Rosistilla oblonga: one gene and its partner. The protein of the gene in region 2 interacts with the protein of the main gene of each other region in a pairwise test. Links are inferred from orthologs where the notes say so. Each region holds a gene or a part of one and is shown on either strand. Other genes may lie near its edges.

What was found.
Region 1: the proteins of ssb (region 2) and priA interact in binary tests that used the Escherichia coli proteins (3 or more experiments, as listed by UniProt). The link is inferred for Rosistilla oblonga from one-to-one orthologs.

What each region holds. Positions count from the first base shown.
Region 1 is NZ_CP036292.1:434,741-438,890, reverse strand. The notes cover bases 1-2,993. They hold priA (replication restart helicase PriA), read left to right. Parts: upstream 1-325; coding sequence 326-2,662; downstream 2,663-2,993. Other genes in these bases: CA51_RS01545 (DUF1501 domain-containing protein), read right to left, coding at 2,858-2,993; CA51_RS01555 (IS4 family transposase), read right to left, coding at 1-82. Outside these bases: more of CA51_RS01545, read right to left, coding at 2,994-4,150.
Region 2 is NZ_CP036292.1:2,011,664-2,016,707, reverse strand. Bases 1-2,728 are described here. They hold ssb (single-stranded DNA-binding protein), read left to right. Parts: upstream 1-994; coding sequence 995-1,462; downstream 1,463-2,728. Other genes in these bases: CA51_RS07155 (transglutaminase-like domain-containing protein), read left to right, coding at 2,266-2,728; rplI (50S ribosomal protein L9), read left to right, coding at 1,563-2,090; rpsF (30S ribosomal protein S6), read left to right, coding at 555-959; pth (aminoacyl-tRNA hydrolase), read left to right, coding at 1-513. In the rest of the region: more of CA51_RS07155, read left to right, coding at 2,729-3,108; CA51_RS07150 (hypothetical protein), read right to left, coding at 3,121-4,008; CA51_RS07145 (efflux RND transporter periplasmic adaptor subunit), read left to right, coding at 4,573-5,044. UniProt on the Escherichia coli protein: Plays an important role in DNA replication, recombination and repair. Binds to ssDNA and to an array of partner proteins to recruit them to their sites of action during DNA metabolism. Acts as a sliding platform that migrates on DNA via reptation.

The DNA.
Region 1 (4,150 bases), 1.6 Mb from region 2 along the record:
GCAACGCTTCGGCTCGATCGTTGAGACGTTTGTCTCCAAGTTGAATATCTTGAAATTCGTATGCGATACTGGTCGGTTGCATGCTTTCACCTTGAGATTTCATTGTGCAAAATGAAATACTACAGGCGCAAATACCGTGCCAAAACGAGCTGTTTTTGCGACGACTTGTGGGTAATCAACAGCTCGTAACCTCGTCCACTACGCTTCGTTGACGGCATTGCGGTTAGACAAGATTGACCGTTGTTGTCGAGCGTTGCACCGATGGTAGTGGCGGTGGGCGTGGCTACACCATCTCTTCAAATCGTCTCCGGCAGATTATCCTGAAATGACCGAACTCTCCTTGCCGAACGAATTCATGTCATCCGATTCCGATCCCGCCGCCAACGACCCTCAAGGCTCGCTGTTCAGCCTCGATGGGCCCGCGTGGGAAACCGATGTCCATGAACAGATCACCGTTGCAACGGTCGTCTTTTCGGAAATGCCTTTTGGCCCGTTCGATTACAGCGTTCCCAGCGAACTTGTCGACAGCGTTCGCCCCGGAATGCGATTGCAAGTTCCGCTGGGCAAGCGACGCAAACCGATCACGGGCTGGTGCACGAAAGTCACCGCGACGACGACCGGCGGGATGGCACTGAAACCGATCGATTCCTGCTTCGACGAAAAACCGCTTTGCAACGCCAACCTGATCCAGTTGGTGCTCTGGATGGCGCACTACTACCAGGCGCAACCCGGCCAGGTTTTCGACGCCTTGATTCCGGCGGGAGTGCGGATGGGAGCCGGCACGCGTGCGACCACCTTCTTCACTCCGACGCAACAAGCGCTGGACGACGAGGTCGTGGCGAAACTGCCAGCCAAACAGCAGTATGCGTTGCAGTATCTGATCGCCGCCGCCGAACCGATGACGCTCCGCGATCTGGCCGACCAAGCCGGCTGCACCGAGGGACCGATCCGCCAGCTGTTGCAAAAAAAATTGATCGTGGGCGAGGTCCGCCGCGTGATGACGCCAGGCATCCTGCCGTCGCGGAACAACGTGCTGACCGACGCCCACAGTTTGACCAAAGAACAAGCCGCGGCACTTGCCGAAATCTGCAGCGCACTCGACTCGGGAAAACATTCGACGCTGTTGCTGCACGGCGTCACGGGGAGCGGCAAAACGGAGGTCTACATCCAAGCGATCGAACACCTGCAACGCTTCGGCCGCCAAGCGATCGTGCTGGTCCCAGAGATCAGCCTGACGCCGCAGACTCGCCAACGGTTCCAGGATCGCTTCGAAAGCGTCGCCGTGCTGCACAGCCATATGAGCCCCGTCGAACGGAACCATCATTGGCAACGGATCGCCGAAGGACAGGTTCAAGTGATCGTTGGTGCCCGCAGTGCGATCTTCGCTCCGACGCCTCACCTGGGACTGATCGTGATCGACGAAGAGCACGACGCGTCGTTTAAACAGGACACGATCCCGCGGTATCATGCTCGCGATGTCGCCCGCTACCGAGCGCATCTGGAGGGGATTCCGCTGATTCTCGGATCGGCCACTCCGGCGCTCGAATCGTGGAACGCCGCGAAGAAGGGAATTTACAAACGGATCCCGCTGCATCGACGCGTCGGCGATCGCCCGATGCCTCACGTGCAACTTGTCGACCTGCGACTGAAGGAAGATCGCACCGGCGGATCGATCAGCCGCCCGCTGATGCAAGCGACTCGCGCGGCGTTGGCTAAAGGAGAACAGGCGATCTTGCTGCTGAACCGCCGCGGTTTTGCCACGACGATCCAGTGCCCTTCGTGTGGTCACGTCGTCGCCTGTCCCGATTGCGAAATGCCGCTGACGCATCACCGCGATGGCAGCAAAGCCGTCTGCCACTATTGCGATTACCAGATCGGAACGCCTCCCTGGTGTCCCGAATGCCGATTCGATGGCATCCGTTATTCGGGGCTGGGAACGCAGAAGCTGGAGATGGAAGTCAAGGCAAAGTTCCCCGAAGCGGTCATCGCTCGGATGGACAGCGACACGATGCGACGCCCGGGGAGCCACGAACGCGTGCTGTCGGCATTCCGCAGCGGCGAGATCGACATCCTGCTGGGAACGCAGATGATCGCCAAAGGGCTCGACTTTCCCAACGTCACCCTCGTCGGCGTGATCAATGCCGATTCGGCGTTGCACTTCCCCGACTTCCGCGCCGCCGAGCGGACGTTCCAATTAGTCACTCAGGTTGCTGGCCGCGCGGGCCGTGGAGATGCTGGGGGCGAAGTCGTCGTGCAAACCTATACGCCCGAGCATCCGGCGATCCAAGCCGCCTCGCAACACGATTATTTCCAGTTCGCCGAAGAGGAACTGCAGCAACGCCAGAAGTTCGCCTATCCGCCATTTGGCCGTATCGCCCGGATCATCATCCGCGGCAGCGAGGAGACCTTAACCGAAGCTTTCGCCGACAACTTGGTCAGCAGCCTGGAACGGGCTCGCGATGCACAACAAGCCGAAATTAGAATCCTCGGCCCCGCACCGCCGCCGATCGCCAAACTGCGTGGCAAATACCGATTCCATATCCTACTGCAGTGTCCCGATGCGGGATCTCTGGGAAATGTGATCCGCGCCGCAACTAGCGAACATCGATCGGGCGAAGACATCCAATACGTTGTCGACATCGATCCGCTGGATATGCTTTAGAAAACCCCACTCACAGGAATGACATGACAATGCTTGGTCTTCTCGCCATCGGACTGGTTACTTTCGTTATCATCGCAGCCGCTGTGCTGATGGTTTACGGCGGAAACAAGAAATGACGCAGCGCGGTCATCGGGATCTCAAACTCCCGACTCGCTCATTTAATTAGATTGCTCGACAAATTCAGCTCACAACCCGCTATGAAAACAGCTGCGGGATCACGTTGCCATCGCGGACCAGCGTGATCGGGCGGCCCGTTTCGGTGTGATATTCCTTCGTCGGATCGATCCCCAGATTGTGATAGAAGCTGGCCGCGACGTCGTCAGGGGTGATCGCTTCATGTCGCGGAGCTGATGCGGTGTCGTCGCTCTCGCCGATCACCTGGCCGCCGCGGACGCCGCCACCCGCCATCAGCATGAACATGCAGCGTGGGTAGTGATCGCGGCCACCTTCGGCCGAACGGGTGTTGATCTTCGGAGTCCGCCCGAACTCGCCGGTCACAAAGACCGCTGTCGATTCCAACAGCCCCTTGGCTGCCAACGAATTCAGAAGTCCGCTGAGCCCGGCATCAAATTGCGGCAACAGCCCCGTCTTCAACTTGGTCCAGTTGTCGACATGCGTATCCCAGCCGCCGAGCGTTAGCCCCACAAACCGCACTCCCGACTCCACCAACCGCGTCGCCAATAGACAGCTTTGGCTGAAGGTTTGATCGTCGAACATCTTGGTGATGTTTTCCGATTCCTTGCTGATGTCAAAAGCCTGCCGCGTGCGTGTCGACGTGATCATCGAATAGGCTTGCTCGCTGAAGCGATCGAGTCCCTGCAGCAAGGAGCTCGATTTTTCGATCGACGCCATACGCCGATCCAAGCTGCTCAACAGATCTTGGCGACGACGCATCTGATCGACCGTCATCCCGTTGGCCAGCTTGATGCCACGGACAGCAAACGGCTGCCCGGCTCGAGGCGTTGCGTTGGTATTCAGCGGCGCGTACTGAACTCCCAAGAAACCGGGACGTTGATTGATATTGGGGACCGCCACAAATCCAGGGATCTCGCGATCGCCGGGGCGTTCCATCGAGACGACCGATCCGAAACCGGGATACTCCAACGAAGGCAGCGGACGCGAACCGGTGTTCACATATTCTTGCCCCAACGCGTGAGCGGCCAGCGTGTGATTGACACCACGCAGAATCGCAAACTTGTCGGCACAGCCGGCCAGCTTGGGCAGGTGCTCGGAAAATTCGATCCCCGGCACGTTCGTCTTGATCGGTTGGAATGGACCGCGAACCTTGTCATCGGCTGCGGGCTTCAGATCGAAGGTGTCCATGTGCGACGGACCGCCGGGCAGGTTGATGAAAATCGCCGATGTCGCCTTGGCACCCGCTTGAACCTCGCCCGCCTCGGCGATACTCAGATAGTTCGTCAGCGAGAACCCACCTGCAGCCAACGCTCCCACTCGCAGCACATCGCGTCGGCTGACACCATCACACGT
Region 2 (5,044 bases):
GGGTTCATGGCTGCGGCCAAATTCGCCCAACAGATCGGTGCCTCTGAAACGAGGAACCGATTTGATGGTGAGGTCGCTGAAGGTCAGGTCGCCGGCACCAAGGCGATCGTGTTGTGCCCCAGCACCTACATGAACGCCAGCGGCGGCAGCGTCCGCAAGGCGGTTGGCTTTTACAAGATAGATCCCGCCGATGTGTTGGTCATTTGCGACGACTTTAATCTGGCTTTGGGCAGACTGCGAGTCAGAGCAAAAGGTTCCAGCGGTGGCCAGAAAGGGTTGGCTGACATCATCCGCCTGCTAGGGACCGAAGAGGTACCTCGCTTGCGAATCGGCATCAGCCCGCCGCCAGCGGGTTGGAACATCCCCGATTATGTGCTCAGCAAGTTCCGCTCCGACGAAGAGGTCGACGTGGAACGGGTGACGGATCGCGCCGCCCAAGCGGCACACGATTTTGTCAGGCACGACGTTGCCTTTTGCATGAATGCCTACAATGGCACTGAACTCGACAAATAATAAACCTTACGCGCGTATCGCTAGATCCTAGGAGAAACTTGGTGGTCACCCACATCAGCACTTACGAAACATTGTTCATTCTTGACAGCAATCATTATGCTCGCGATCCAAACGGCGTCGGAAAATCCGTCGCTGCGATGATCGAAGAGGTGGGTGGCAAGGTTTTGGTCAGCCGATTGTGGGCTGAACAAAAGCTGGCTTATCCAATCGATGGTCACTTCAAGGGAACCTACTGGCTGGCCTACTTCGAAATGGAAGGGACCAAGCTGACCGAATTGAATCGCGCATGCCAATTGAGCGAATCGATCGTCCGTCACATGTCGCTTAAGCTCGACAAGCGATTGGTCGAACCGATGGTCGCTCACGCACGTGGCGAATCGATCTCCACTGAAGGCACCGGCGAAGAATCGACTGAAGTTGAGGCTGCCGAAGTCGCAGCTACCTAAGCGAAGCTCATCGGAGCCGGAGTGCGAGGCAAATCATGGCAAGCTACAATCGTGTGATACTGCTAGGCAATATGACGCGCGACGTCGAACTGCGTTACACCCAAGGTGGCACCGCGGTGACCGATATCGGCCTTGCCGTTAATGACCGACGCAAGTCGCAGACGGGAGAATGGGTCGACGAAACCACCTTCGTCGATGTCACGCTTTGGGGACGCACGGCGGAAGTCGCCAGCGAATACCTCAGCAAAGGCTCTCCCGTGCTGGTCGAAGGTCGATTGAAACTGGATACCTGGGAAACCGAAGGGCAGAAACGGAGCAAGCTCCGCGTTGTCTGCGATCGGATGCAAATGCTTGGCTCTGGCGGCGGTTCCCACCGCGAGGTCGGCGGCGACGACAACTCGCTTCAAGAACCGTCCCATCACTCCGCCCCACCCAGCAACCCGGCGGCGAGCCCAAGCGGATCGCGCGGAGACGATTTCAGCGACCCCAACATCCCGTTCTAGCGGGACGTCGGCGGAAGCCTCGATTGAAACATTGCCAGGTTCGAGGAGCGGACTTGGCTTCCTCACTAATACCGATTGATTCACTGCGAAAGCACTTGAAATGCCACGAACCACCGAAAAAAAACTGCACCGTGCCCACAAACGTCTCCCTAAGGGCGAAAACGGCGGTATCCGCCTGCTGTTGATCCACAACGTCGAGCACCTGGGCCGTCAAGGCGACATCGTCGAAGTCCGCCGCGGCTACGCGATGAACTACCTGATGCCTCAAGGCTTGGCAACCATCGCCACCGATCACCACAAGCGAATGGTCGAGAAGCACCGCGAGAAGCTGCACCAATTGGAATTGGAGAAGCTGAGCGAGTTGCGCCAATACGCCGATCAGATCGCGACTCAGTCGATCACGATCGAAGCCAACGCCAACGACGAAGGTCACCTGTATGGCAGCGTCGGCCAACACGAGATCGTCGAAGCGTTGAAGGAAGTTGGATTCACCCTCGCCGACGACCAAATCCGCCTGCAAGGCCCACTGAAAGAATTGGGACTTTACACGGTCAAGGTTCACCTGCACTCGGAAGTCGAAGTCGACTTGAAGGTCTGGGTTGTTCCAACCGTTACCGCTGGCGAATAATCGCAGCCGGGCGTCGATCGCCGCAGCGTAAACAAACTTCTGAAACGACCCAGCGGATCACGTTGGGTCGTTTTTTTGTGGTTGGACGTTTTATGTTTGGCCTCCGCTGATGCGGGACTCGTTGGCTTGCGCCTCGGCCCGCTTGCGGGTGTGTCGCTACAACAAGGCGGTTTCGATGAAAACGATCTACGTTGGCTGCCAACTCAAATATTACGTCCACACGCCGACCAGCTTTCTGCTGAACATCTCGGCGGCGATGAACGATTTCCAAAGGATCTGCAACGAACGGATCGAAGTCACCCCCGACCAACCGCTGGAACAATGCCAGGTCGGGCCGCTGGGAAATCGCCTGTTTCGCTTGATCGGCCAACCGGGACCGCTGAGCATCGGTTACCAAGCGGAGGTGGAACTGCGATCCGCGGCAGTCGATTCGAACAACGTCGGCGAATCGAATTACAGCAGCCTGCCGCCGGAGGTGCTGATCTTTCTGAACCCCAGCCGCTACTGCGAATCGGACAAACTGAATCGCTTTGCGATGAACGAGTTCGGCTGGCTGTTGCCCGGTTATTCGCGAGTCACCGCGATCTGCAACTGGACCTTCGACCACCTGACCTACACACCGGGAAGTACCGGTCCGTCGACGACAGCCTGCGACGTGCTGTTGCAGCGAGCTGGCGTCTGCCGCGACTACGCGCACGTCGCGATCAGCCTATGCCGCGCGATGGGGATCCCGGCGCGATACGTCGCCGGTTACGCGGTCCATCTGCAGCCGCCCGACTTCCACGGCTTCTTCGAAGCGTTTTTGGACGGGCGATGGTTCCTGTTCGATGCCACGCGGATGGCTCCCGTCGGCGGATTTGTTCGGATCGGCACGGGGCGCGACGCGGCCGACGTCGCCTTTGCTACGCTGGTTGGCGCGGCGGAAAGCGTCGAGATGAGCGTCTGGGCGAACGACTTGGATTCGTTTGGCGGCGGGCCTGGCCCCGACGACGTCCGCTCGGGCCTTAGCTCCGCATAAGCAGACGACCGATCAAGCCAGCGATTTACCGCGCCGCGGCGGCTTGCTGACGACCTGCAGTACCGGCAGCGTCGTGTATCCGCCGTGGAACGTTCGCCGGCCTGCAACGCTGTGGTCGAACACAAAGACGCCGTCGCGGGTGCGGGGATTTTTGGAGCAGCGAAGGATCGCCGCCGCACCACACTCGGGACAGACGACGCGCAGGCCGTGCGTTTCCAGCAACTCGTGGATCACGCGAGTGAACTGCTGATTCGCCTCCAGCGACCCAAACGATGCGCCTCGCAATTGCCCCAAGGTCTGGTCGATCGCATGCCGCATCGATTGCTGCAGTCCCGTCAGCTGATCGGCTAACTGAGCCAATCGGTCGGTCGCTTCGCGGATCGACGTCTCGCCGACCTGCATCCGCCGATGGATCGCCGGCTGGATCAACGACAGCACACCCGCCATGGCGCGGGCGTAGACCAACTTCGGCTGCTGATCTTCATCGCCACCACTATCGGCGACCAACTGCAGCGCTCCGATCGATGTCGAACCGTCGCGGATCGGACCGATCAACGAGACAAACGATCGGTCGATCGGACGCACCTGAGGCGCCAGCGACTGCCAAGCCCCACGCACCATCTGTTCGCACGCCGACAGACAGGAATTCGAGAGCGACAACTGTTCAAACCCGACCCGCGAGATCGGGAACAGCGTGGTCGCGTTAAACGGCCGAAACCAGAACGCACCGGCTGGCGCATGGAACAACCGCAACAAAATGTCTAACGCTTCAGGAAAAAAGGCCTCCAACGCTTGGTCTCCCATACAGACCTTGCGCAGCTTACCGACCTGGATTCCGATCCGCACCGAATCGCGACGCGGAATCCCGCGGAAAGCTTCTACGAGCGTTGCTTCGTTCATGCACTACGTCCAAGCGATCCGAAAAGCGAAATCTGTCCGACTCAATCAACCAACAACTTGGCCGACCGCACCGGCAAGTTCGAGCCCGATCCGGTGGTCGGCAACGAATTTGCAGAAAATGATGGCAAATCGTCGCGATCGCAACGGACATAACGCCTGCGATTTGCTGGCGCATCGGCGGCGGTGGACGAGACGGTTTGTGAGCGATTGTGACGGAAAACGCTGAAGTTTTGTTCCCCGCAATTTCGGCAAATCGGTTGCAATCCGACATACTGCTTATACATTTAGTATAAGCTGCTGCCGATAGGTAATTCTAGCTAGGGAACTCTTGTGGCAGCTGGAGGGTCGTAGATGTCGGCGTTGCATTAAAGCAACACCTGGCAAGAATCCTAACATTCGACAATTTCCGCATCGAAGATTTAAGAAATCTACATGCCCAACGTTTGGCGGTGGAGATCCAACAAGTTTGCGATAGGTTGAAGTTGTCTGAAGCAGGCACCCAGCTCGCTAGGGTCGGTAAAACATTCGATAGGCTCTCTTCCTCGTTCCGGAACACAGCAGAATATGGCTGTCAATCAAGAAACGGTTGAACAAACCAAAAATCAGATCCGCGGCTTGGTCAACGAGATCGCGGCGCTGTCCAAGAGCGGAGCTCCGGCGGAGGAGTACTACCCTCAATTGCTTCAGCGGGTGATCTCTGCGCTGGCGGCGGTGGGAGGTGCGATCTGGTTGTTCGATGACGACCGTCAATTGAAGCTGGAATACCAGATCAACACCAGTCAATCGCTGCTGGAGACCGATTCGGACGACGCCAACAAGCACAACCGCTTGCTGCGCCGCGTCGCTGGAGCGGGCCAACAATTGCTGGTTCCACCCTATTCGGGAACCACCGATGGCGAGGCCGAAGGGAATCCGACCCGCTTCCTGTTGGTCCTCTCGCCACTTCGCAGCGAGCATCAGGTCGAAGGGCTGATCGAAGTCTTCCAACGCCCCGATTCGCCTCCCGAAACGCAAAAGGGTTATCTGCGTTTTTTGG